3 linked regions of the Piscinibacter gummiphilus genome follow. The protein of the gene in region 1 interacts with the protein of each later gene in a pairwise test. Links are inferred from orthologs where the notes say so. Each region holds a gene or a part of one and is shown on either strand. Other genes may lie near its edges.

The links.
Region 2: the proteins of A4W93_RS27200 (region 1) and A4W93_RS10655 interact in binary tests that used the Escherichia coli proteins (3 or more experiments, as listed by UniProt). The link is inferred for Piscinibacter gummiphilus from one-to-one orthologs.
Region 3: the proteins of A4W93_RS27200 (region 1) and A4W93_RS16880 interact in binary tests that used the Escherichia coli proteins (3 or more experiments, as listed by UniProt). The link is inferred for Piscinibacter gummiphilus from one-to-one orthologs.

What each region holds. Positions count from the first base shown.
Region 1 is NZ_CP015118.1:5,930,494-5,940,547, reverse strand. Bases 2,979-5,796 are described here. They hold A4W93_RS27200 (glutamate-5-semialdehyde dehydrogenase), read right to left. Parts: upstream 5,119-5,796; coding sequence 3,838-5,118; downstream 2,979-3,837. Other genes in these bases: A4W93_RS30165 (YceI family protein), read right to left, coding at 5,156-5,692; queC (7-cyano-7-deazaguanine synthase QueC), read right to left, coding at 3,095-3,841; A4W93_RS27210 (LemA family protein), read right to left, coding at 2,979-3,098. Also shown: 16S rRNA (cytosine(967)-C(5))-methyltransferase RsmB, read right to left, coding at 1-397; folE (GTP cyclohydrolase I), read left to right, coding at 506-1,234; A4W93_RS27220 (BLUF domain-containing protein), read left to right, coding at 1,264-1,695; A4W93_RS27215 (hypothetical protein), read right to left, coding at 1,692-2,513; more of A4W93_RS27210, read right to left, coding at 2,520-2,978; A4W93_RS27190 (ATP-binding protein), read left to right, coding at 5,850-7,580; A4W93_RS27185 (YceI family protein), read right to left, coding at 7,686-8,258; A4W93_RS27180 (YceI family protein), read right to left, coding at 8,308-8,871; A4W93_RS27175 (cytochrome b), read right to left, coding at 8,904-9,446; A4W93_RS27170 (ABC transporter substrate-binding protein), read left to right, coding at 9,725-10,054. UniProt on the Escherichia coli protein: Catalyzes the NADPH-dependent reduction of L-glutamate 5-phosphate into L-glutamate 5-semialdehyde and phosphate. The product spontaneously undergoes cyclization to form 1-pyrroline-5-carboxylate.
Region 2 is NZ_CP015118.1:2,363,024-2,373,259, reverse strand. The notes cover bases 4,254-7,253. They hold A4W93_RS10655 (sulfate/molybdate ABC transporter ATP-binding protein), read right to left. Parts: upstream 6,291-7,253; coding sequence 5,217-6,290; downstream 4,254-5,216. Other genes in these bases: cysT (sulfate ABC transporter permease subunit CysT), read right to left, coding at 7,215-7,253; cysW (sulfate ABC transporter permease subunit CysW), read right to left, coding at 6,287-7,210; A4W93_RS10660 (CysB family HTH-type transcriptional regulator), read left to right, coding at 4,254-5,132. Also shown: A4W93_RS30270 (SRPBCC domain-containing protein), read left to right, coding at 1-326; ppa (inorganic diphosphatase), read right to left, coding at 381-920; A4W93_RS10665 (peroxiredoxin), read left to right, coding at 3,461-4,102; more of A4W93_RS10660, read left to right, coding at 4,188-4,253; more of cysT, read right to left, coding at 7,254-8,057; A4W93_RS10640 (sulfate ABC transporter substrate-binding protein), read right to left, coding at 8,119-9,147; A4W93_RS10635 (phospholipase D family protein), read right to left, coding at 9,267-10,236. UniProt on the Escherichia coli protein: Part of the ABC transporter complex CysAWTP involved in sulfate/thiosulfate import. Responsible for energy coupling to the transport system.
Region 3 is NZ_CP015118.1:3,745,689-3,752,121, forward strand. What follows is about bases 1-2,993. They hold A4W93_RS16880 (LytR/AlgR family response regulator transcription factor), read left to right. Parts: upstream 1-1,102; coding sequence 1,103-1,885; downstream 1,886-2,993. Other genes in these bases: A4W93_RS16870 (DUF6622 family protein), read left to right, coding at 1-31; A4W93_RS16875 (sensor histidine kinase), read left to right, coding at 48-1,103; A4W93_RS16885 (hypothetical protein), read right to left, coding at 1,887-2,276; A4W93_RS16890 (hypothetical protein), read right to left, coding at 2,386-2,784. Outside these bases: A4W93_RS16895 (hypothetical protein), read left to right, coding at 3,031-3,585; A4W93_RS16900 (ABC transporter ATP-binding protein), read left to right, coding at 3,582-4,256; A4W93_RS16905 (ABC transporter permease), read left to right, coding at 4,253-5,482; A4W93_RS16910 (outer membrane lipoprotein-sorting protein), read left to right, coding at 5,497-6,240; A4W93_RS16915 (hypothetical protein), read left to right, coding at 6,237-6,433. UniProt on the Escherichia coli protein: Member of the two-component regulatory system BtsS/BtsR, which is part of a nutrient-sensing regulatory network composed of BtsS/BtsR, the low-affinity pyruvate signaling system YpdA/YpdB and their respective target proteins, BtsT and YhjX.

The sequences.
Region 1 (10,054 bases):
TCTCGACGGCCTCGACCACGGCCGCCATGTCGCGCAGGAAGCGGCGCAGCACCGCGTTGACGAACGGCGCGCTGGCTTTGGCGGACTGTTTCGCGGCCTCGACGGCCTGGTTCACGAGGGTGTGCGGGGCGTACTGGGCGCCGGTGCTGTCGCCGGGCCACAGCAGCGCGAGGGCGGTGGTCAGCAGCGCGTCGACGGCGGGCGGCGGCGCCTTCGGCGCGAGGAAGCGGCGCGCGGCCTGGGCGCTGCCCAGGCGGCGCAGCACCTGGAAGGTCAGCGCCTGGGTGCCCGGGCGGGCCGCAGGGGGGCAGCGGTCCAGCACGTCGTTCAGCGAACGGCCGGCGCGCACCGCCTGCAGCGCGGTGGCGGTGTGCCCGAGCAGGGTGGAAAGGGGCAAGGAAGGGGTGTTCACCCGCCGAGTCTATCGGCCCGCCCGAGACCCCGCGGGGGCAGGAAGTGGGCGGGGCGGTCACAATCCGGGGCTCAGAAGCCCGAGGAACGAGCCATGTCCGGCGAACCCACCGCCCCCATCTTCCGCAGCGAGGCCGAGCTGGCGTCGCTCAGCGCGTCCGAGCGCATCCGCTACCGCCTGGTCGGCGCCGACTGCCGCTACCACGCGAACGACAACATCGCGGCGTTCATCCGCCCGGGCGAGATGGACGAGCTGCGCACCGAGGTCGAGGCGAAGATGCAGGAGGTGCTCAAGGCCCTCGTGATCGACACCGAGAGCGACCACAACACGAACGAGACCGCCCGCCGCGTCGCGAAGATGTTCCTGACCGAGGTGTTCGCCGGCCGCTACGTGCCCATGCCGCTCGTCACCGAGTTCCCGAACGCCGAGCGCCTGAACGAGCTGATGATCGTGGGCCCGGTCACCGTGCGCAGCGCCTGCTCGCACCACCTGTGCCCGATCATGGGCAAGGTGTGGATCGGCATCCTGCCGAACGAACACTCGAACCTGATCGGCCTGTCGAAGTACGCCCGCATCTGCGACTGGATCATGAGCCGCCCGCAGATCCAGGAGGAGGCGGTGACGATGCTCGCGAACGAACTGCAGGAGCGGGTCAAGCCCGACGGCCTGGCGATCGTGATGGAGGCCGATCACTTCTGCATGCAGTGGCGCGGCGTCAAGGACATCGACTCCAAGATGATCAACAGCGTCATGCGCGGCGCGTTCCTGAAGGACGCGAACCTGCGCCGCGAGTTCCTCTCGCTGATCGGCCAGCGGAACTGACGCCCCCTTCACCGAAAGGACCGAACGCCATGCTGGTACGTCTGATGTACGCGAGCCGCGCGAGCGGCGCCATCGACCAGGACACGCTCGCCGCGATCCTGAAGAAGTCCAAGGCCCACAACCCGACCGTGGGCGTCACGGGCGCGCTGATGCTGTGCCCGGCGTCGGGGGTCTTCCTGCAGGTGCTGGAGGGCGGGCGCGCGGCGGTGAACACGCTCTACAACCGCATCGTCGCCGACACGCGGCACCGCGACGTGGTGCTGCTCAGCTACGAGGAGATCGACGAACGCCGCTTCGCGGTGTGGTCGATGGGCCAGGTGAACATGCAGCGCCTGAACCCGGCGCTGCTGCTGAAGTACTCGGAGACGGCGACGCTCGACCCGTACGCGGTGTCGGCGAAGGCCTCGATGGCGCTGTTCGACGAGCTGGTGGCCACGGCCTCGATCGTGGGCCAGGGTTAGATCGGCTCGTCCGGCGGCTCCACGAAGTGCCGGGCCAGCTCCGGCGGCATCGGGCAGTCGAGCAGGCTGCCGGTCAGGCGCAGTGCGTCCGCGGCGTCGGGGTCGAGACGGCGCGACGGGCTCAGTGCCAGGGCCTGGTCGATCCAGGCGCGCACGATGGCCGGGCGCAGCATCCACGGCACGGCCTGCACCTCGGCCAGCGCGTTGACGAAGCCGTCGGCGTCGGGCGGCACGCAGGGCGGCAGCTCGTGCGCGGAGATCCACGGCGACATCACCGCGAGGTACCAGCCCTGCCCCGTGGCCGGGTCGCCGGCGGGCACGAGGCGCGACAGGAAGGCCGTCACACGGCCCACCTCGCGCAACGTGTGCAGCGACAGGTCGGCCATGTCGTTGTGCGCGGCCGGCGCCGAGGTGCGCGGCATCACCTCGCCCAGCACCTGCCGCAGCGCGAGCCAGTGCAGCCGGTCGATGGGGCGGATCTGGCCGTCGGCGGCCATCACGCGCCGCGCGGCCTCGACGAGCGACTGGCGGTCGCCCAGCGGGCCGCCGGCCAGACGCTGCAGCAGGCGTTCGAGCCACGGCAGCCGCGAGGCGCGCGAGAGGTGTTTCGTGGTTTCGCGCAGCGCCTTGGCGGTGCTGAGGCCGCGGGTCTCGTCCTGCCAAGCGCGGCGTTCCCGCTGGCTGCCGGGGGTCAGCAGCAGCGCGAGCACCGTGGCGCGCAGCTCACCCGGGCCGTGCACGCGCGACAGCGTGGCGAACGCCTCGCGTTCGTCGTCGCCGATCACGGCGCGGGGAAGGTGGAGGGACGTGTCGGCCATGGGCGGTCAGGACGTGCGAGGCGTGCCGCTCACCGGCGCAGGCAGCACGGCGGCGTCCCGGAAACCGAAGAGGCTCGACAGCACCCGGGTGGGGAACTGCTGGACGGCGGCGTTGTAGTCGGCCACCGCGTCGTTGAACATCTGGCGCGCGAACCCGAGGCGGCCTTCGGCGCCGAGCAGGTCGTCGCGCGCGGCTGCCATCGCGGGCGCGAGCTTGAGTTCGGGTCGGCCGTCGATGGCCTGCTGGAGGCGGCGGCACGCGTCCTCGAGCACCTGCTCGGCCATCGCGAGGCTCACCATCGGGCCGGACACGCCGGGGTGCGCCCGCGCGAGGTCGAGTGCCGCATGGGCCTGGTGGCGCGCGGCCACGGCGGCATCGGCCACGTCCGGGTCGATCTCCGTGTCGGCGCGCGCCGCGTCGGCCAGCTGGGGAATCAGTTCGTGGCGGCGGCGCAGCTGGGCTTCCAGCTGCGAGAAGGCCGTGCGCATCACGTTGCGCAGCGACATCAGCCGGTTGTAGGCCCCGACCGCCCAGAACACCAGCACCGCCGCGACGATGGCCGCCGCGATCCCCGAGGAGGTCATGGCATCAGGCCCAGGCGGTCGGTGTCGGCGAACTCGGGCTGGCCGCTCTCGCGCCAGCCCTTGTAGCCGCGCCGGCGCAGCGCGCAGGCCGGGCACTGCCCGCAGCCGTAGCCCCATTCGTGCCGCTGCTGGCGATCGCCGAGGTAGCAGGTGTGGGTGTGTTCGACGATCAGGTCGTTGAGGGCTTCCCCGCCCAGGTCGGCGCTGAAGGCCCAGGTCTGGGCCTTGTCGAGCCACATCAGCGGCGTCTCGACGGTCATCTTCGTGTCCATGCCGAGGCTGATGGCCACCTGCAGCGCCTTGAGCGTGTTGTCGCGGCAGTCCGGGTAGCCGGAGAAGTCGGTCTCGCACATGCCGCCCACGAGCACGTTCAGGCCGCGGCGGTAGGCCACCGTGGCTGCGAACGTGAAGAACAGCAGGTTGCGGCCCGGCACGAAGGTGTTGGGCAGCCCGCTGTTCGTCATCTCGAGTTCGCGCTCGGACGTGAGCGCGGTGTCGGAGATCTGGCCCAGCAGGGACAGGTCGAGCAGGTGGTCGTCACCCAGGCGGGGCGCCCAGCGCGGGAAGTTCGCCACGATCTGCGCGCGCACCGCGGTGCGGCACTGGAGTTCGACCGAGTGCCGCTGGCCGTAGTCGAAGCCGATGGTCTCGACGTGGTCGTGGTGTTCGAGCGCCCACGCGAGGCAGGCCGTGGAGTCCTGTCCGCCCGAGAAGAGCACGAGCGCCCGGCGCGAGGGTTTCATTGCCGCACTTCGCCCTGGCCCAGCACCACCCACTTCATCGACGTGAGGCCTTCGAGGCCCACCGGGCCGCGGGCGTGGAACTTGTCGGTGCTGATGCCGATCTCGGCGCCCAGGCCGTACTCGAAGCCGTCGGCGAACCGGGTGCTGGCGTTGACCATCACGCTCGCCGAGTCCACCTCGCGCAGGAAGCGCATCGCGTTCGAGTGGTGTTCGGTGAGGATGGCGTCGGTGTGGTGCGAGCCGTAGCGGTTGACGTGGGCGATGGCCTCGTCGATGCCCGACACCACCTTCACGCTGATGATGGCGGCAAGGTACTCCTCGGACCAGTCCTGCTCGGTGGCGGCCACGACGTTCGCGCCCGGCACCTTCGACAGCAGCGCGACGGACGCGGCGTCACCGCGCATCTCCACGCCCTTGGCCGCGAACACGGCCCCGATGCGCGGCAGGAACGCGGCCGCGACGGCCTCGTGCACGAGCAGCGACTCGGTGGCGTTGCAGGGGCTGTACTTCTGCGTCTTCGCGTTGTCGGTGACCCTGACCGCGAGGTCGAGGTCGGCCGTGGCGTCGACGAAGGTGTGGCAGTTGCCGTCGAGGTGCTTGATGACCGGCACCTTGGCCTCGCGGCTGATGCGTTCGATCAGGCTCTTGCCGCCGCGCGGGATGATCACGTCGACCGACTCGGGCGACTGGATCAGGAAACCCACCGCGGCGCGGTCGGTGGTCTGCACCAGCTGCACGCCGTCGCGCGGCAGGCCCGCCTCGTCGAGCGCGGCCTGCACGAGTTTCCACAGCGCGAGGTTCGAATGGATGGCCTCCGAGCCGCCGCGCAGGATGCAGGCGTTGCCGCTCTTGATGGCGAGCGACGCGGCCTCGATGGTGACGTTCGGGCGGCTCTCGTAGATCATGCCGAACACGCCGAGCGGCACGCGCATCTGGCCCACGCTGATGCCCGTGGGGCGGCGGCGCAGGTTCGTGATCTCGCCCACCGGGTCGGGCATGGCGGCGATCTGGTCGCAGCCCTCGGCGACGGTGGCCAGCACCTTCGGCGTGAGGCGCAGCCGGTCCACCAGCGGCGCGGCCAGGCCGGCGGCCTCGGCGGCGGCGATGTCACGGGCGTTGGCCTCGGCGAGCGGGGCGGAATCGCCGCGCAGCAGGCGGGCGAGTGCCCGCAGCGCCTCGTTCTTCGAGGCCGTGGAGGCGGCGGCCATCTTCGTGGCGGCGGCGCGGGCCGCCGCACCCATGTGGGCGATGGTGGCCTGGAGATCGGTGGAGGTCATCCCCGCATTGTCCCAAAAACAAGGGGCCGACGGGGAATCAGGGGGCTGCGGCCTCGACTTGGACGACGAGCTTCACCCGGTCCTCCACGAAGGGCCAGCCGTAGGTCATGCCGAATTCGCTGCGGCGCAGTTCCCCCTCGAAGTCGCCCCCGCACACCTCGCGGGTGGACTCCGGCGGGGTGTAGCAGCCGAAGCGGACGGCGTGGAGGGTGAAGGACGTCGACTTGTCGCGCAGCGTCAGCTCGCCGTCCAGGGCCACGAGGCGGCCGCCCTCGGTGCGGAACTTCCGGGACACGTAGTAGGCCTTCGGGTAGTCCTTCGACGCGAAGAAGTACTCACCTCGCAGGATGCCGTCGAGCGGCACCACCCCGCTCGTGACCGAGGCGGTGTTCACCGTGACCGACAGTTCGCCGGCGCCCGTCGCCCGGTCGTACCGCAGTTGCCCCTCGACGGCGTCGAAGCGTCCGCGGTGGGTGGACGTGCCGAAGTGTTTCACCTCCCACCAGACCTGCGTGTGCTGCGGATCGAGCTGCCAGGGCAGGCTTTGTGCTTGGGCGGCGCAGACAGGGCCCAACCCCACCAAAAGGGCGACGAAGAAAGCCTTTTCACGTCGGCGGTGGTCGAGATAATGGGAAACGAATGACATGACGCGGCTCGAAAGGCCATCGATGACCGAATTTACGTCACCTGGGGTGTCGGTGGGAGACCGCGACGGTGACCTGGATCGTCGGGTGCGCGAAGCGCAGACCGAGCTGCTGTACCGCCGTTCGCAGATGGTGAACTGGGCGGGCGCGGGGTTCGCGCTGCTGCTGGCGATGGGCCTGCTGCCGTACGTGTCCGCCGCGGGCGTCTGGGCCTGGGTGGCGTTGCGCTTCCTCGTGTCGGCGGTCCGGCTCGTGCTCAACCTGCGGTACCGCGCCTCGGACGACCAGGGCCGCCCGTTCTGGGACCACGCCTTCGTGGCGGGCCTGGGCGTGGACGGCTTCGCGTGGGCGGTCATCGGGCTCTGGGTGATCCCGCTCGACCTGCCCACGGTCTCGGTTCTGATGCTGACCTCCATCGTCGGCGTCGCGTCCATCGGCATCTTCGTGCTGCAGTCGAGCTTCCGGGCGTCGGCCACCTTCGTGGTCTCGATGCTGCTGCCGCTCGTGCTGCTGGCGCTGTGGATGGGCGACCGCTCGGGCCGTTTCGTCGGCGCCGGCCTGTCCGTCTACATCGTGTTGCTGCTGATCGAGACCCGGTACTCGGAGCGCCGCATCCACGAACTGCTGCGCCTGCGCTTCGTGACCGACCGCATCGCCGAGGAGCGGGCCGAGGCCCTGCGGCTGGCGCAGCGCCAGGGGGTCGTCAAGGACCAGTTCCTCGCCACCATGAGCCACGAGATGCGCACGCCGCTGCACGGCATCCTCGGCCTCACGCGCGCACTGCGCGAGCAGCAGCCCGACGCGCCGCAGCTCGCGCTCGTCGAACGGGCCGGCGAGCACCTGCTGCGGCTCATCAACGACGCGCTCGACTTCTCGAAGCTCGAGGCCGGCCAGGTGCGGCTCGCACCGCAGACCTTCGACCTCACCGCACTGGTCGACGACGTCGTATCGCTTTCGATGCTGCCGGCCAGCGAGGCGGGCCTGCTGCTCGAGACGCGCCTGCACCTGCCGCGCCCGTGCCTCGTGGTGGGCGACCCGGCGCGGCTGCGCCAGATCCTGCACAACCTGGTCGGCAACGCCGTCAAGTTCACCGAGACGGGCCGCATCACCGTGGTGGCCAAGCACAACGCCGAGGCGGGCCGGGCGCGCATCGCGGTGCACGACACGGGGGTGGGCATCGCGCCCGAGCACCTGTCGGTGATCTTCGACGCGTTCCACCAGGCCGACGGCACCTTCACCCGGCGCTTCGCCGGCACGGGCCTCGGCCTGACCATCGCCCGCGAACTCGCCCGGGCGATGGGCGGCGACCTGCTGGTGACGAGCCAGGTGGGCAAGGGTTCGGTCTTCACGTTGAAGCTCGACCTGCCGCACCCGCCGGTGGACGTGCCGCTCGGCGAGGCGCCTTCGGCGCCGCCGCCGCAGCCATCGCCCAAGGCCCTGGGCGGCCGCGTCCTGCTGGCCGAGGACAACCCCGTCAACGCGCTCGTGGCCGAGGCGCTGCTGCAGAAGCTCGGGATCGACGTGACCGTGGTGGAGGACGGCGCCCAGGCCGTCGAGGCGTTCCGCAGCGGCCGTCCCGACCTCGTGCTGCTCGACTGCCAGATGCCGGTGATGGACGGCCTGGAAGCCGCCCGGCGCATCCGCGCGCTGGAAGCGGCCCAGGGCTGGCCGCGCACGCCGATGGTGGCGCTGACCGCCAATGCCTTCGAGGGCGACCGCGCCGACAGCCTGGCCGCCGGCATGGACGACCACCTCGCGAAGCCCTTCAAGGACGAAGACCTCGCCGGGGTGCTGGCGAGGTACTTGCCCCAGCGTTGAAGGGCACTTCAAAAACAAGTCATCCCGGCGCATGCCGGGACCCTGGGCGCACCATCGAAGGCACGGGGTCCCGGCCTGCGCCGGGATGACGGTGTGTTTTGAAGCTTACTGCTTCACGGCTTCCACCTGGATCAGCAGACGGACGTCGTCGGGAATGCCCGGCAGGCCGTACTTCACGCCGTACTCGCTGCGCTTGATGGTCGTCTCGAAGTCACCACCGCACACCTCGCGCTTGAGCATCGGGTTCGTGTAGCAGTTGAAGTTCGACGCGGTCAGCGTGACCGGCTGGGTCACGCCCGCCAGGGTCAGCGTGCCGGCGACGGACTTGACCTTGTCGCCGTCGAAGGTGAGCTTGTCGCCCGTGAACTTGGCCGTCGGGTGTTCGGCGACGTTGAAGAAGTCCTTGCTCTTCAGGTGGCCGTCGAACGGGCCCACACCGGTGTTGATCGACGACGTGTCGATCGTCACGTCGACCTTGCCGGTCTTGGCGGCCTTGTCGAGCGTCACGGTGCCTTCCTTCTTGTCGAAGCGGCCGCGGTTCGTGCTGGTGCCGAAGTGGCGGGCCTCGAACGTCACGAAGGTGTGCGTCGGGTCGATCGAGTACGTGGCGGACTCGGCATGGGCGGCGCCGGTGGCGGCCAGAACGGCGGCGGCGATGAACAGGGTCTTGTTGAACATGGATTGTCCTTGGTTGGGAAGGGAACGAGCGAAAACGGAGGGGGTGGGATTACAGCGGCGCGACGCCGGTGAGCACGAGCTTGAACTTCACGGCGACGTCGTTGGCCACCATCGAGGTGTCCTTCCAGTCGCCGTCGCCGATTCGGAAGTCGAGGCGCTTGATGGTGAACGAGCCGTTGGCCGTGGTGTTCGGGCCGGCCTGCGTGACCTGCACGGGCACGACCACGTCCTTCGTGGCGCCCTTGATGGCCAGCTTGCCGGCCACCTCGAACTTGCCGCCGCCCAGGCCCTTCACGGCGCCGGACTGGAAGGTGGCCTGAGGGAAAGCCTTGGTGTTGAACCAGTCGGGCTTGACCACCTCGGCCTCGGTCTCGGCGGCGCCGAGCGACACGCTGGCCAGGTCGATCGTGAAGCCGATCTTCGCGGCCTCGGGCTTCTTCGGGTCGAACGCCACCTGGGCGTCGAACTTCTTGAACTTGCCATCGACGGGCACGCCCATCTGCTTGCTGGTGAAGGCGATCTCGCTCTGGGCCGGCACGAGCTTCTGCTGGGCGGCGGCGGGCAGGATGGCGGCCACGAGGGCGGCGGCGGCGATGAGTTTCGAAACGGTCATGGTGTCCTCAGTGCGGAAAGGCGGGGATAAGTTCAGCGGCCCGACGACGGCAGCATGCGGGCGAGCAGGCCGTCGCGGTCGACGAAGTGGTGTTTCAACGCGCCGGCCACGTGCAGCACCACCAGCACCGCCATCGCATAGGCCAGGTACCCGTGCCACGGCTTGATGGCCTCGGACAGCGCCTTGTCGGGCGAGACGAAGTCGGGCAGCGGCAGCACGCCGAACAGCACGATGGGGAAGCCGGCCGCCGAGCTGTAGGCCCAGCCCACCAGCGGCACCGCGAAGAACAGCAGGTACAGCAGGTGGTGCGTGCCGTGCGCCGCGAGGCGCTGCCACGCCGGCATCGGCACGTCGGCCGGCGGGCGGTGCGTCAGGCGCCACAGCAGGCGCAGCGCCGACAGCGCGAGGATCGTCACGCCGGCCCACTTGTGCCAGTTGTAGAGCTTCAGGCGCTGTGGCGAGAACGGCAGGTCGCTCATGTAGACCCCCACGCAGAAGGCCGTGAGGATGCCGAGCGCCAGCAGCCAGTGCAGCGCGATGGCGATCGAGGTGTAGCGACCAGCAGTGGGTTTCATGCGCGAGCGTTCTCGTGGAAGGAAAGGGTCACAAGGATGTGCCGGAAGGCAGGCCCTGGATGTGCCAAAAGGCACAGGAATGGAATGTAGAGGGATCCGGCGGCGCCCGCTTTCACCGGCCTTGTTGTGACCGTTCAGAAAAAATGCATCGTGCCAGCGCCCGAGGCGCGTGGAAACCCTCTCCGGAGATACCCGTTCGTGGCGAGACGGCCACACCGGTGGCGTTTTCGCCCCCGTACGCTCACTGCTCCGACTGTCGACTTTCACGGAGCGATTCCATGAACCCCAAGCTGACCGCCACCACCCTCGTCGCCGCATCCGCCCTGTTTCTGTCTGCCGGAACAGCCCGGGCCCAGATTTCCGGCGACGTGATCCGCATCGGCCTGATCACCGACATGTCGGGCCTGTATGCCGACCTCGACGGCGCGGGCGGGGTCGAGGCGGTCAAGATGGCCATCGCGGACGCCGGGGGCAAGGTCAACGGCAAGACGGTCGAGTTCGTCGTGGCCGACCACCAGAACAAGCCCGACATCGCCGCCGCCAAGGCGCGCGAGTGGTTCGACACCCAGGGGCTGGACATGCTGCTGGGCGGCGCCAACTCCGGCACC
Region 2 (10,236 bases), 3.6 Mb from region 1 along the record:
AGCGGTACAAGGGCATGGAACACGGCCACGTGCTGCGCGGCGTGGTCACCCAGCTCGATCCGCCGCGGCGCCTCGGTTTCACCTGGGGGCTCGGGGCGCAGGCGTCCGAGGTGAGCTTCGAGCTGATTCCCCAGGGCACCCTCGTGCGCCTCGTGCTCACGCACGCGAAGCTCGCCGACGACGAGGAGCGCCGCAGCGTCACCGGCGGCTGGCACACGCACGTCGACACCCTGCAGGACCGGCTGCAGGGCCACGAGCCCGAAGCGTTCTGGACCCGCCACGCCGCCATCGAGGCGATGTACCGGCAGCGGGAGCACAACGGCTAGCCCATGAAAAAAGCCGCGGCACGCCGCGGCTTTTCGGGAAGTCGACGCGGCGCGTCAGGCCTTCTGCGACTTCGCGTAGGCCGCGATGCCGTCGCTGACTTCCTTCTTCGCGGCGTCCGGGCCGTCCCAGCCCGTGACCTTGACCCACTTGCCGGGTTCCAGGTCCTTGTAGTGCTCGAAGAAGTGCTGGATCGTCTTCAGGCGCAGCGGGTTCATGTCTTCCGGCTTCTGCCAGTGCGTGTAGATCGGCAGGATCTTGTCGATGGGCACGGCGAGCAGCTTGGCGTCGCCGCCGGCCTCGTCTTCCATCTTCAGGATGCCGATGGGACGGCACGGCACCACGACGCCCGGGAACAGCGGGAACGGCGTGATCACGAGCACGTCGACCGGGTCCCCGTCATCCGACAGCGTCTGGGGGATGTAGCCGTAGTTGCACGGGTAGTGCATCGCGGTGCTCATGAAGCGGTCCACGAACAGGGCCCCGCTCTCCTTGTCCACCTCGTACTTGACGGGGTCGGCGTTCATCGGGATCTCGATGATGACGTTGAACTGGTCGGGCGCTTTGGCCCCGGGGGTCACTTTGTCCAGGCTCATGGTGTGGTCGTCTCGTTGTAAGGCGCGGGGAAACCCGGATTTTATCCGCCCCGGCGGGTCGTTCCCTGACAGTGCCCTTACCGCTGGAAAACACCATGAGGACTTCCGGGCGTGCATCCCGTAGCATGCCCCGCAACACGCCCCGTGCTGGTACCAGGGGCTGCAAGGCATTCCGGTTCCGTTTCACTAGTCCACCCAGACGAAGAAGGAGTCCCCGATGTCCCAACCCCTGGCGCCGAACCTGCTGGCGTACCTCGCGCTGGCCTGCGGAGCGATCGCCGTCCTCTACGGCTTCTTCCAGCGCGGCTGGATCCTGAAGCAGGACCCCGGCAACCCGCGAATGCAGGAGATCGCCAACGCGATCCAGCAGGGTGCCGCCGCCTACCTGGCGCGGCAGTACAAGACGATCGGGCTCGTGGGGTGGTGCTCGCCATCCTGATCGGGGTCTTCCTCGACCTCGTGACCGCCGGCGGCTTCGTGCTGGGTGCGGTGCTCTCCGGGGCCTGCGGCTTCATCGGCATGAACGTCTCGGTGCGCGCCAACGTGCGCACCGCGCAGGCGGCCACGCAGGGCATCGCGCCCGCGCTGGCCGTCGCGTTCAAGGGCGGCGCCATCACCGGCATGCTGGTGGTGGGACTCGGCCTGCTCGGCGTGACGCTGTTCTTCCTGTTCCTCACGCGCGGCGGACCGGTCGCGCCCGAGTTGCTGGCGTCCAGCCTCAAGCCGCTGCTGGGCTTCGCGTTCGGTGCGTCGCTCATCTCCATCTTCGCGCGGCTGGGCGGCGGCATCTTCACGAAGGGTGCCGACGTGGGCGCCGACCTCGTGGGCAAGGTCGAGGCCGGCATCCCCGAGGACGACCCGCGCAACCCGGCCGTGATCGCCGACAACGTGGGCGACAACGTGGGCGACTGCGCCGGCATGGCCGCCGACCTGTTCGAGACCTACGCCGTCACGCTGATCGCCACGATGGCCCTCGGTGCGCTGGTGGTGCCGGCCGCGGCGCTGCAGGCCGTGATGTACCCGCTGGCGCTCGGCGGCTTCTCGATCATCGCGTCCATCATCGGCTGCAGCGTGGTGAAGGCGAGCCCCGGCATGAAGAACGTGATGCCCGCGCTCTACAAGGGCCTGGCGGTCGCCGGGGTCATCTCGCTCGTGGGCTTCTGGTTCATCACGAAGGCCGTGATGCCCGATGGCGCGCTGGGTGACGCCGGCTCGCAGATGCGCCTCTTCGGCGCCTGCGCCGTGGGCCTCGTGCTGACCGCCGCGATGGTGTGGATCACCGAGTTCTACACCGGCACCAACTACAAGCCGGTGCAGCACATCGCGCAGGCCTCCACCACCGGACACGGCACCAACATCATCGCGGGCCTCGGCGTGTCGATGCGCTCCACCGCGTGGCCGGTGCTCTTCGTCTGCATCGCCATCCTCGTGTCGTACCAGTTGGCCGGCCTCTACGGCATCGCCGTGGCCGCCACCGCGATGCTGAGCATGGCGGGCATCGTGGTCGCCCTCGATGCCTACGGCCCCATCACCGACAACGCCGGCGGCATCGCCGAGATGGCCGAACTGCCGGCCTCGGTGCGCGACATCACCGACCCGCTGGACGCGGTGGGCAACACCACGAAGGCCGTGACCAAGGGCTACGCCATCGGCTCGGCGGGCCTCGCCGCCCTCGTGCTGTTCGCCGACTACACGCACGCCCTCACCGCCCGCGGCCTCGTCGTGCGCTTCGACCTGTCCGAGCCCATGGTGATCGTGGGCCTCTTCATCGGCGGCCTGATCCCCTACCTGTTCGGTGCGATGGCGATGGAGGCCGTGGGCCGCGCCGCCGGCGCCGTGGTCGAGGAGGTGCGCCGCCAGTTCCGCGACATCAAGGGCATCATGGACGGCAGCGGCAAGCCCGAGTACGGCCGCGCCGTCGACATGCTCACCGGCGCGGCCATCAAGGAGATGGTGGTGCCGAGCCTGCTGCCGGTCATCGTGCCCATCCTCGTGGGCCTGCTGCTCGGCCCCGCCGCGTTGGGCGGGCTGCTGATGGGCACCATCGTCACGGGCCTCTTCGTCGCCATCTCGATGTGCACGGGCGGCGGCGCCTGGGACAACGCGAAGAAGTACATCGAGGACGGCCACCACGGCGGCAAGGGCTCCGAGGCCCACAAGGCCGCGGTGACCGGCGACACGGTCGGCGACCCCTACAAGGACACGGCCGGCCCGGCGGTCAACCCGCTGATCAAGATCATCAACATCGTCGCGCTGCTGATCGTGCCGCTGATCCCGGGCGGGCTCACGGCGAAGCCCGGCGTCGGGCAGGTCGACGTGCCGGCGATCCACGCGGTGGCCGCCGCGCCCGCGGCGCGGGCCACCACGCCCTGACCCGGCCCGCCGCGCCGAGTCAGAAGGAGGCCTGCGGGCCTCCTTCTGCTTTGGGGGTCCATGTATGAAAAACGCATAAGAAAAGCATCATTCAGTTGTTCCTTCACCATGCCCTCATCGGGATACTGGCACCTGTTCGGAAACCAACAGCAAAAAGGAACCTTCTGATGGCCAGCCTGCGACTCGGCGACACCGCCCCCGATTTCACCCAGCAATCCAGCGCCGGCGAGATCCGTTTCCACGACTGGCTCGGCAGCAGCTGGGGCGTGCTGTTCTCCCACCCGGCAGACTTCACGCCGGTGTGCACCACCGAGCTGGGCCTGACCGCCAAGCTCAAGGACGAGTTCGCAAAGCGCAACGTCAAGGCCATCGCGCTGTCGGTCGACCCGCTCGAGTCCCATGTGAAGTGGATCGAGGACATCAACACCACGCAGAAGACCGTCGTGGGCTTCCCGATCCTGGCCGACGCCGACCGCAAGGTCGCCGAGCTGTACGACCTGATCCACCCGAACGCCAGCACCACGGCCACCGTGCGCTCGCTGTTCGTGATCGACCCGAACAAGAAGGTGCGCCTGATCATCACGTACCCGGCCAGCACCGGCCGCAACTTCGACGAGATCCTGCGCGTGATCGACTCGCTGCAGCTCACCGATTCGCACAGCGTCGCCACGCCCGGCAACTGGAAGGACGGCGACGACGTGGTCATCGTCCCGTCGATCCAGGACCCCGAGGTCATCAAGCAGAAGTTCCCGAAGGGCTACACGGCCGTCACGCCGTACCTGCGCCTCACGCCCCAGCCCAACAAGTAAACCATCACGGGGCGCCAAGTACGCCCCGCTCCTGCTCTTTTCCGGGCCGGCAATCGGCCCGTTTTTCATCGCCTGGTCCCGACCCATGAACTTCCAACAACTGCGCTCGGTCCGTGAAGCGGTCCGCTGCGGCTTCAACCTCACCGAAGTCGCCAAGGTGCTGCACACCTCGCAACCCGGCGTGAGCCGGCAGATCCGCGAGCTCGAGGAAGAGCTCGGCGTCGACCTGTTCGTGCGCGCGGGCAAGCGCCTCACGTCGCTCACCGAGGTGGGCACGCTGATCGTGCCCATCGTCGAGAACATGCTCAACGACGCCGACAACCTGCGTCGCGCCGGCGAGGAGTTCACGAAGCAGGCCAACGGGCGGCTCTCGATCGCCGCCACGCACTCGCAGGCACGCTACGCGCTGCCGGGCGCCGTGCGCGACTTCCGCCAGCGCTACCCCAACGTCACGCTGAACCTGCACCAGGGCTCGCCCGAGCAGGTGGCCGAGATGCTCATCTCCGGCGAGGCCGACATCGGCATCGCCACCGAGGCGCTGAACAAGTTCGACAACCTGGTCGCCCTGCCCTGCTACCGCTGGACGCACAGCGTGATCGTGCCGCCCGACCACCCGCTGCTCGACGGCCAGCCGCTCACGCTCGAGCGCCTCGCGTCGTTCCCCATCATCACGTACAACGCCGGCTACACGGGCCGCATGCACATCGACGAGGCCTTCGAGGCCGCCGGCCTGTCGCTCGACCTCGTGCTGACCGCGATGGACGCCGACGTCATCAAGACCTACGTCGAGCTGGGCCTGGGCGTGGGCATCGTCGCCTCCATCGCCTTCGACGAGGAGCGCGACCGCTCCCTGCGCGCCATCGACGCCGGCCACCTGTTCTCGATCAACCTCACGAAGCTCGCGGTGCGTCGCGGCAGCTTCCTGCGCAGCTACGTGTACGACTTCATCGAGACCTTCGCCTCGACGCTGACGCACGACGTGGTGCAGAAGGCCATGGCCACGCGGCCGGGCGAGCGCATCGAGCTCTGATCGTCCGTTCCACCAACGACAAAGGCGGCCCGCGGGCCGCCTTTGTTCGTTCCAGCAAAGGCCCGCCGAAGCGGGCCCGGCATGTCAGATCAACGCCGCCGGATCCACCTGCTCCACCACCGGGTTCTGCCCCGCCGCGAACCGCGTGACACGGCGCGGCAGCAGGTGCACCTGGCTGCCGGTGACGAGGTTCAGGCGGTCGCGCAACGCGTTGTACTCGCTGCGCGGCATCTCGACGTCGACGTAGCTGCCGTCGTCCACCCGCTTGAACTCGATGCGGGTCTGCGGGCCCACCGTGAGCGCCTGCGACAGCGTGACCGGCAGCGCGCCGTCCTGCGGCGCGGCGAGGATCTCGAGCTCGTGCGGGCGCACGTAGCTCACGTCGCCCGGCTCCACCGAGCCGCCCGGGGCGTGCCCGAAGCGGCCGTGGAACAGGTTCACGTCGCCGAGGAACTGCAGCACGAACGGCGTGGCCGGACGGTCGTACACCTCGTCCGGCGTGCCGTCCTGCTCGATGCGGCCCTTGTTCATCACCACCACGCGGTCGGCCACTTCCATGGCCTCGTCCTGGTCGTGGGTCACGAACACGCTGGTGACATGCACCTCGTCGTGCAGGCGGCGCAGCCAGCGGCGCAGTTCCTTGCGCACCTTCGCGTCGAGCGCACCGAACGGCTCGTCGAGCAGCAGCACCTTCGGCTCCACCGCGAGCGCCCGCGCGAGCGCGATGCGCTGGCGTTGCCCGCCGGAGAGCTGGTGCGGGAAGCGGTCGGCGATCCAGTCGAGCTGCACGAGCTTGAGCAGGTCCATCACCTTCTCGCGGATCTTCGCCTCGCTCGGACGCGTGGCCTTCGGCCGCACGCGCAGGCCGAACGCGACGTTCTCGAAGATGCTCATGTGCGCGAAGAGCGCGTAGTGCTGGAACACGAAGCCGACGTTGCGGTCGCGCACGTCGTCGTGCGTGGTGTCGGCGCCGTGGAACAGCACCGAACCCGAGTCCGGACGCTCGAGGCCCGCGATGATGCGCAGCAGCGAGGTCTTGCCCGAGCCCGACGGGCCCAGCAGCGCGACGAGTTCACCCGACGGGATGTCGAGGTTCAGGTTGTCGCAGACGACCGTGGCCCCGAAGCGCTTGTTGAGGTTGCGGATCTGGATGCTCATGAGTGGTTTCCTTGGTTCTCGCTCGCGAGGCGCACTTCGTTCCGGACGCGGCGCTCGACGATGTACTTCAGCGCCATGGTGACGAGGGCGAGGCCGGCCAGCAGCGAGGCCACCGCGAACGCCGCCGCGAACTGGTATTCGTTGTAGAGGATCTCGATGTGCAGCGGCATCGTGTTGGTCTGCCCGCGGATGTGGCCGGAGACGACCGACACCGCGCCGAACTCGCCCATCGCGCGGGCGTTGCAGAGGATCACGCCGTACAACAGTGCCCACTTGACGTTGGGCAGCGTGACACGCCAGAACATCTGCCAGCCCGAGGCGCCGAGCACACGCGCGGCCTCCTCCTGCTCCTGGCCCTGGGCCTGCATCAGCGGGATCAGTTCGCGGGCGATGAACGGGAACGTGACGAACACGGTGGCCAGCACGATGCCCGGCACCGCGAACACGATCTTCAGGTCGTGGTCGCGCAGCCACTCGCCGAACCAGCCCTGCAGGCCGAACACGAGCATGTAGATCAGGCCCACGATCACCGGCGACACCGAGAACGGCAGGTCGATCAGCGTGAGCAGCACGTTCTTCCCGCGGAAGTCGAACTTCGCGATGGCCCAAGCGGCGGCCAGGCCGAACACGAGGTTCAGCGGCACCGAGATGGCGGCGGCGATCAGCGTCAGCTTGATGGCGTGCCACGCGTCCGGTTCGACGATGGCCGCGAGGTACACGTCCCAGCCCTTCTTCAGGGCCTCGACGAACACCGCGACGAGCGGCACGAACAGGAACAGCGTCAGGAACACGAGCGCGACGGCGATCAGCCCCCAGCGCACCCAGACGGGTTCGGCGGTGGCGGCGAGCGCGGAGCGGCGCACCTGGCCGCCCGGGGTGGTGGTGGGCACCGGGGCGGTGGAGGAATTCAATGCAGTCATGGGATCAGCCCCCCTGGCGCTTGCGCGCCCAGGCCTGGATCAGGTTGATGGCCAGCAGCATCACGAACGACACCACCAGCAGCACCACGGCGATGGCGGTGGCGCCCGCGTAGTCGTACTGCTCGAGCTTCGTGATGATCAGCAGCGGCGTGATCTCGGACACCATCGGCATGTTGCCGGCGATGAAGATCACCGAGCCGTACTCGCCGAGCGCGCGGGCGAAGGCCAGCGCGAAGCCGGTCAGCAGCGCCGGCATCATGATCGGGAACAGCACGCGGGTGAAGGTCTGCCAGCGGGAAGCGCCGAGCGTGGCCGCGGCCTCCTCGAGTTCCTTCTGCAGGTCTTCCAGCACCGGTTGCAGCGTGCGCACGACGAACGGCAGGCCGATGAAGGTCAGCGCCACGAACACGCCGACGGGCGTGTACGACACCTTGATGCCGAGCGGCGCGAGGAACTGCCCGATCCAGCCGTTGGCCGCGTAGAGCGCGGTGAGCGCGATGCCGGCGACAGCCGTGGGCAGCGCGAACGGCAGGTCCACGAGCGCGTCGACGAAACGCTTGCCGAAGAACTCGTAGCGCACGAGCACCCACGCGATGATCAGGCCGAAGAAGCCGTTCATCACGGCGGCGGCGAACGAGGCGCCGAAGGTGAGCCGGTACGACGCCATCACGCGGGGCGACGTGACCGTGTCCCAGAACTGCGGCCAGGTGAGCGTGAACGTCTTCAGGAACGCGGCCGACAGCGGGATCAGCACGATGACACACAGGTAGAACACCGTGAAGCCGAGCGCCAGGTCGAAGCCCGGGAGCACGCTGTGCCGCTTCAGGAGCGTGCGGGAGAGGAACATGGGAGGAAGGGTCCGCGAGCGGGAGGGAATCCCGGGCCGCGGGCGGCCCGGGAGGCGGAGGTCAGCGCTTCTTCGCGGCCGCGATCACCTGGTCGTAGGTGCCGCCGTCGTCGAAGTGGTCCTTCTGGGCCTTGGTCCAGCCGCCGAACACCTCGTCGACCGTGAACAGGTTGATCTTCGGGAACTGCTTCGCGTACTTGGCGAGCACCTTCTCCGAACGCGGGCGCAGGTTGTGCTGCGCGACGATCTCCTGGCCTTCGTCGGACCACAGGTACTTCAGGTAGGCCTCGGCCTGCTTGCGGGTGCCCTTGCGGTCCACCACCTTGTCGATCACCGACACCGGGTTCTCGGCCAGGATGCTGGTGCTCGGGTAGACGACGTCGAAGTCGCCGCCGAACTCGCGCAGGATCAGGGGCACTTCGCTCTCGAACGTGGCGAGCGCGTCGCCGATGTTGCGCTGGGCGAACGTGGTGGTGGCGGCGCGGCCGCCGCCGTCGAACACCGGCACGTTCGCGAAGATCTTCGTCACGGTGTCCTTGGCCTTCGCGGCATCACCGCCGCTCTTGATCACGGAGCCCCAGGCCGCGAGGTAGGTGTAGCGGCCGTTGCCGGTGACCTTGGGGTTCGGGATCACGACCGACACGCCCGGCTTGCCGAGGTCGGCCCATTCCTTGATGCCCTTCGGGTTGCCCTTGCGGACCAGGATGACCGAGGTCGACGTGCTGGGCGCACTGTTGTTCGGCAGGCGCTTGGCCCAGTCGGCCGGCACGAGGTTGCCCTGCGTGTGCAGGAAGTCGATGTCGTTGGCCTGGTTCATCGTGATCACGTCGGCCTCGAGGCCGTCGGCCACGCTGCGGGCCTGCTTGCTGGAGCCGCCGTGGGACTGGTTGATCGTGATGTCCTCGCCGGAGGTCTTCTTCCAGTAGGCGATGAACACCGGGTTGTAGTTCTTGTAGAACTCGCGGGCCACGTCGTAGCTGACGTTCAGCAGCGTGGGGCCGGCGGCCAGGGCGGCCGGCGCGGCACCGATCAGCAGCGAGGAGGCGACGGCGGCCAGGGCGGCGCGGCGGGTAACGGCGGCAGTTTTCATGGGCAAGAAGGGCCTGTTGGAAAAACAACAGGCATCCTAAGCGCCCCCGTAACATACGTAAACGACGGGATTTCCAGTTGCTTAGTCGAAAAACGAATAAGCAAGTCGTTCAGTTCGGTTCAGAGCAGCCAGTCGATGGGCAGCACGGACAACACCGTGATCAGCGCCCGCTTGAAGATCCCGGTGTTGGGCTCCTTCGTGTACTCGACCGGTGCCCCCCCCTCGGACCGTTCGATCCACACCAGGTCGCCCGCGTCGTCCAGCTTCACCTCGTAGGCAAGCAGCGGCACGTCCTCGTCGAACACCGTGCCGATGGCCCCGGCGAGCGTCGGGCTGTCGATGATCAGGCCCAGCTCGGTGTTCAGCCGGGCCGAGCGGGGGTCGAAGTTGAACGACCCGACGAAAGCGCGCCGGCCGTCCGCGGCGAAGGTTTTCGCGTGCAGGCTCGAGGCCGAGCTGCCGGTCATGCCGTTGCCCTTCTCCGGGCCCTTGTCCTTCTTTTTCTTCTTCGGCAGGTCGGACTGGCGCTTCAGCTCGAACAGCTGCACGCCCGCGGCCAGCAGCGGCTTGCGCCACTTGGCGTAGCCCGCGTGCACCGGCGCCACGTCGTTCGACTCCAGCGCGTTCGTCAGGATGCGCACCTTCACGCCCCGCGCCTGCATGCCGGTGAAGAGGTCCACCCCCGTCTGCTCGGGCACGAAGTATGGCGAGACGAGGTCGACCCGCGAGGTGGGCGAGCCGAAGATGACGCCCACCTGGTGGGTCAGCAGGCCCTTCGCGTCGGCACGGTCCAGGCCCTTGGCCGGGTCGTCGCTCACCAGCTGCGTGGCGGCCCACTCCTGGGACAGGCGGCCGGCCAGCAAGGCCTGCACGATGTCGCTCTCGCGCACCGCCGCCACGTAGCCCGCGGTCTCGGGCGCCGCCCGGTGCCGAGCCAGTTCCTCGGCGAAGGCGGCCCGGGCGGCGGCGTCGGCCGGCGGCACCAGACGCGACGCGGGGTACGCCGACTCGCTGGCCCAGTAGCGGTCGAACTCCTTCGACACCTCCTGCACCGCGGGGCCCGCGGCGACCACGTCGAGGTCGGAGAAC
Region 3 (6,433 bases), 2.2 Mb from region 1 along the record:
GCGCATCGGTAGACTGCAGCCGACCGCCTGAGCCCCCGACCTCGCCCATGAGCAACGACGCCTCGCCCCGCCACTTCCTCCGCCACGCGGGGCTGGTGATCTGCATCAACACGCTCATCGCGGCCTGCCTCGTGGTGTCGGACGCCGGCAAGACCTTCCTCAGCCAGTTCATCTACGCCCAGTCCATCGGGCTCGTGACCTGGGCGCTGATCGACTTCGGCCGCTTCGCCATCCAGCGCGACCCGGACAGCGGCTGGCCCAAGGGCTGGCGGGCCATCGCCCTGCCCGCCTTCGGCGTGACGGTGGGCAACATCGTCGGCAGCGTGATCGGAGACCTGCTCACGGGCCTGGACCGCATGAGCGTGCTGCACCACCACAGCACCCGCGAGATGCTGGGCCACCTGCTCTACTTCGGCACCATCGGCGGGGTCGTGGCGTACTTCTTCTGGGCCACGGGCCGCGCGAAACACTTCGCCGAGGTCATCGCCACCACCCGGCGGGAGGCCGCCGAGACCCAGCTGATGCTGCTGCAGTCGCAGCTCGAACCGCACATGCTGTTCAACACGCTCGCGAACCTGCGGGCGCTGATCTCGGCCGACCCGAACCGCGCGCAGGAGATGCTCGACCACCTGATCGCGTTCCTGCGCTCGACGCTGTCGGCCTCCCGCACGGTGCAGCACCCGCTGTCCACCGAGTTCGAGCGCACCGCCGACTACCTCGCGCTGATGAAGATCCGCATGGGCGAGCGCCTCGCCACCGACCTCGACCTGCCCGGTGACCTCGCAGGCGCGATGGTGCCCACGCTGCTGCTGCAGCCGCTGGTGGAAAACGCGATCAAGCACGGCCTCGAGCCGCACATCGCGGGCGGGCGCATCTCGGTGCATGCCCGGCGCGACGGGCGGCACCTCGTGATCGACGTGCGCGACACCGGCGTGGGCCTCGACGCCGCCGCGTCCGCCCAGGGCACGCAGTTCGGGCTCGAACAGGTGCGCAAGCGCCTGAGCACCCGGCACGGCGACCTGGCCACGCTGACCCTCTCGGCCGCCACCGACGCCGCCGGCGGCACCCTCGCCTCCGTCCGCCTTCCGCTGGAGACCCCGTGATGAACGCCACCGCCCTGATCGCCGAGGACGAACCCCTGCTCGCCGCCAGCCTGCAGGCCGAGTTGCGCGGGCAATGGCCCGAGCTGGCCGTGGCCGGCATCGCGCCCAATGGGCCCGCCGCCGTGGCGATGGCGCTCGAGCACCGGCCCGACGTGCTGTTCCTCGACGTGCGCATGCCGGGCCGGACCGGCATCGAGGCGGCCCAGGAGCTGGCGGAGGAATGGCCGGAGGGCACGCCGCTGCCACTCATCGTGTTCGTGACGGCCTACGACGAATACGCGCTGCGGGCCTTCGACCTCGCGGCGGTGGACTACGTGCTCAAGCCCGTGCGGGCGGACCGCCTCGCGCTGACCTGCACGCGGCTGAAGGAAGGCCTCGCGAAACGCCGGGGCGGTGCGTCGGACACGCTCGACCAGCTGCGCCAGCTGCTGGGCGGCGCGGTGCCGGCCGCGTCGACGCGCCTGACCGTGATCCAGGCGAGCGCGGGCAACGCGATCCACATGGTGCGCGTGGACGACGTGATCTATTTCGAGGCGGCGGACAAGTACGTGCGGCTCGTCACCGCCGAACGCGAGCACCTGATCCGCACGTCACTGCGTGAGCTGCTCCCGCAGCTCGACACGCAGCGCTTCTGGCAGGTCCACCGGGGCACGGTGGTGCGGGCGGACGCCATCGCCACGGCCACGCGCGACGAGAGCGGCAAGCTCACGCTGAGCCTGCGCGGCCACACCGACAAGCTGCCGGTGAGCCGCCTCTACAGCCACCTCTTCAAGGGAATGTGATTCACCAGCCGCCGCCGCGGCCGCCCTGCCCGTAGTGGCCGCCGCGGTCGTGGCGATCACCACCACGCCAGTGGCCGTGACCGTGGCCATGACGGTGGCGTTCCCACGAACCGCCCACGATGGCGGCACCCGGGCGGTACACCACGGCCGGCGGATACACCACCACCGGACGCGGACGGTAGTACACCGGCGGCGGGGGCGCGTAGTACACCGGCGGAGGCGGTGCGTAATAGACGGGCGGCGGGGGGGCGTAGTACACCGGCTCGGCGTACACCGGGCCCGGGACGTTGATGTTGACGGACCAGTTCACGCGGCCGGCATGGGCCGTACCGGCGAACAGGCCGCCGGCCAGGGCCAGCGCGACGATCACGGGGGACTTGCGTTCGAACATCTTCTGCTCCTTCACGGCAACGCGTTTCAGCGGCCATGGAAGGTGAACGACCGGCCGCCCCGGTTGGTGGACAGAAGCAGGCGATGGATTCCGCCTGTTACATCCGAGGTCAGTGCGCCTTGGGGTTCTGGGCCTGCGACTGCAGGTCGAACAGTTCCGTGAGCACGTCGAACGAGAAACCTTGCCGGTCCTCGCGCCCACTCAGCAGCAGGTCGGCAAAATATGCCGACAACGCCTCGGACTGACCCCACAGTTCCGCCATGCGGTTCACGATGTGCGGATGGCGGCGCGCGGTGGCGAAGGGCTGGAAACGCGGCGGGAGCCGCGCGAGCCACACATGGGCCTCGTCGGTGAGCGAGCGGCGCTGCGGTGCACGCGCGGGACGCTGCGGGCCCGGCGGGTACGACGGCGCCGGCACACCGGCTCCCGCGACATCCGGGGTGGTGGGCTGCCAGCCCGGCACGCTGCTGTGCTGGAACCGTGAATCTTCGAAGGTCGAGCGGGTCATGGCGCCATTGTTCCCGCGCGGAACCGCACCGCCCAGGGGGGCTCCCCCTCCAGGCGCGGGATAGGCAAGTGACTTCGGCCACACGGGTTCGGCCCTCCCGTGAGAAGTGTCACGGGCGCCGTCCACGCCCCCGCGGCGGCGCTTGGCGACGCCGGCGCGCCGCCCGTCGCAAACGCGGTGCCTTCCGGGAGGCGGGTCCCTAGCCTGACGGTGTTGTCCCCCTCCATCCACTCCCAGGAGCCCGACATGATCCTCCGCACGATCTCCCTCGCCGCCATCGGCCTGTGCCTGATGCACGGCGCCGCGCACGCCCTCACCGACGCCGAGTTCCAGCCCGCGAACCAGACTTTCCGCGCCGCCGCCGCCGGAGACAACGGCGCACTCGACCAGGCCGCCGCCACGTTCGCCGCGCTCCAGAAGGCCGAGCCGGCGAACCCGGTGCCGGTCGCGTACGGCGGCGCGCTGGAGGCGATGCGCGCCCGCACCACGATGCTGCCGTGGCGCAAGGTCGCCCACGCCGAGGACGGCATGGCCGCGCTCGACAAGGCGCTGTCGATGCTGACCCCGGCCCACGACACCGAACGCCTCAACGGCACGCCGCCCGCCCTGCTCGTGAAGTTCACCGCGGCCAACACCTTCCTCGCCGTACCCGCCCTGATGAACCGCGGCAGCCGCGGCCGCAAGCTGCTGGACGAGGTGCAGGCCCACCCGGCGTTCGCGACCGCACCGGCCGGCTTCCGCGACGCCGTGGCCCGCGTGGCCGAGAAGCAGGCCGAGCAGGCGAACCGGAGCGCCCCGTGAACGGCGCCGTCGTCGAACTCCGCGGCGTGACCAAGACGTACCGCCTCGACCGCCACGTGGTGCCCGCGCTGCGCGGCGTCGACCTCGCCGTGCGCGCCGGCGAGCTGCTCGCGCTGACCGGCCCGTCCGGGAGCGGCAAGAGCACCATCCTCAACCTGTGCGGCCTGATCGACACGCCCGACGAAGGCGCCGTGCACCTCGGCGGGGTCGAGGTGCCGCCGGGCGACGAGGCCGAGCGCACGCGGCTGCGCCGCGATGCGCTGGGCTTCGTGTTCCAGAGCTTCAACCTCGTGCCGGTGATGACGGTGGCCGAGAACGTCGACTACCCGCTGTTCCTCGCGGGGGTCGGGGCGAAGGAGCGGCGCGCGCGCGTGGCCGCGCAGCTGGAGGCGGTGGGCCTGCAGGACCACGCCGACCACCGGCCCGACGCGCTGTCGGGCGGCCAGCGGCAGCGGGCCGCCATCGCGCGGGCGCTCGTCAAGCGCCCTCGCCTCGTGATCGCCGACGAACCCACCGCGAGCCTCGACTCGGTCACCGCCACGCAGGTGCTCGACCTGATGCGCGAACGCGGCCACGCCGAAGGCGCGGCCTTCGTGATCGCCACGCACGACAGCCGCCTCACCGACCGCTGCGACCGTGTGCTGGCCCTGCGCGACGGGAGGCTGCAATGAGCCTCGGCACCACCTGGCGCTGGTTCGACTTCGCGGTGCGCAACACCTTGCGCAACCGGCGGCGTTCGCTCGTGACCGTGTCCGTCGCCGCGCTCGGCACCGCGGCCATCCTGGTCGCGGGCGGGTTCGCGCTGTCCACCTACGAATCGCTCGCGCAGATGTCCGCGCGCCTCTCGGGCCACCTGGTCCTCGGCCAGCCCGCGCAGTTCGAGCAGGACGAGGACACGCCGCTGCAGCACGGCCTCGACGATCCCGCGGCGCTCGGCAAGGCGTTGCGCGCCGATCCGGACGTGCGCTTCGTGCTGCCGCGCATCACGTTCAGCGGCCTGATCAGCAACGGCGACAAGTCGACCGTGATGCTCGCCTCCGGCATCGACCCCGACAGCGAGTTCGCCGTCAAGGGCCCGTTCCTGAAGGTGGTGGCCGGCGACGTGCTGTCGTCGGGTTCGAAGGACGCCGAGGTGATGCTGGGCGAGGCGCTGGCGAAGAGCCTGAAGGCCGAGCCGGGCACGAGCCTCACGATGCTCGCGAGCACCACCGAGGGTGCGCTCAACGCGATCGACGTGCGGGTGAAGGGCATCTTCGCCACCGGCACACCCGAGATCGACAGGCGCGCGGTGATGACCGACATCGCCACCGCGCAGCGCCTGCTCGTCACCGAACGGGTGTCGACGCTCGGGGTGTACCTGAACCGCATGACGGACACCCCCGGCGCGCAGGCCCGCCTGGCCGCCGCGTTCCCGACGCTCACGGTGCAGACCTGGCTGGACCAGGCCGCGATGTACAAGTCGGTGCGAGCCCTCTACAACATCATCTTCGGCGCGCTCGGGGCCATCATCGGCGTGATCGTGGTGTTCGTCGTCGCCAACGCGATGGCCGCCTCCATCGTCGAACGCACACGGGAGATCGGCACGCTGCGCACGCTCGGCACGCTGCCGTCGCAGCTGCTGCGTTCCCTCTCGCTCGAAGGCCTGGTGCTCGGCGGCTGCGGGGCGCTGATCGGCGCGGCCGTCGCCGCCGGCATCTCGGTCTTCCTGTACCTCGTGCCCGTGCAGATGCCCCCGCCCCCGGGACGTTCCACCGGCTACCCGCTCGTCGTGTCCATCGACGCGGGCCTGTACGCCGCGGTGGCCGTCGCGATGGTGGTGCTGGCGATGCTCGCCTCCGCCTGGATCGCCCGCCGCACCGTGAACCGGCCGCTCGTGGCCGCCCTCGCCCACACCTGACCCCGGAGACCGCCATGACCTCCCTCCTCCGCGCCCTCGCGGCCGCGTGCCTCGCGCTGTGCGCCTGGCACGCGCAGGCCGCCGACGCCACCGCCCTGCTCAAGGCCGCCGACCGCTACCGCGTCGCGAGCGACGACGTGCAGGTCGAGGTGCAGATCGACACGACGAAGTCCGACGGTTCGCCGGACAAGCAGCGCCGCTACACCACGTTCTCGCAGTCGGGCCACCGCTCGCTCGTGCTGATGCGCAGCCCCGCCGAACGCGGCCAGAAGGTGTTGATGCTGAGCGATGACTTCTGGCTGCTGATGCCGTCGAGCCAGCGGCCGCTGCGCATCACGCCCACGCAGAAGCTGCTGGGCGATGCCTCGACCGGCGACGTCGCGACGATGCGCTGGTCCGACGACTACACGGCCGAGGTCGTGGGCGAGGAGCGGTGCGGCGAGGTGGCCTGCATCCACCTCGCGCTCACCGCGGCGCGCAGGGGCGTCACGTACCAGCGCATCGGCCTGTGGATCGGCGCGGCGCGGCACGAGCCGCTGCGCGCGGACCTCTACGTGCAGTCCGAGAAGCTCGCCAAGCAGGCGCGGTTCGTGATGGACCGGCCCGAGGCGCCCACGACGATGACCGGCATGGTGCTGACGGACCAGCTCGCCAACGGCCGCGAGACACGCGTGCAGTACCTGTCGCGCAAGACGCGGTCGGTGCCCGAGGCGTGGCTGAACCCGATGTACCTCGCCCGCAACCCGGAACTCGAATGAACCGCGCGACGACGCTGATCGCCGCCGGCCTGCTCGCGGCCTCGGCCGCGCAGGCGGAGGCCGACTTCGGCGGCCAGGTGCGGCTGCGGGTCGACGACCAGACCACCGGCCGCAACGCCACCGCCGAGGCCGAGCTGCGCGGGCGCTGGCGGGCCGTCACCGCGTCCGGCACCCTCGCCCACGCCTGGACCGA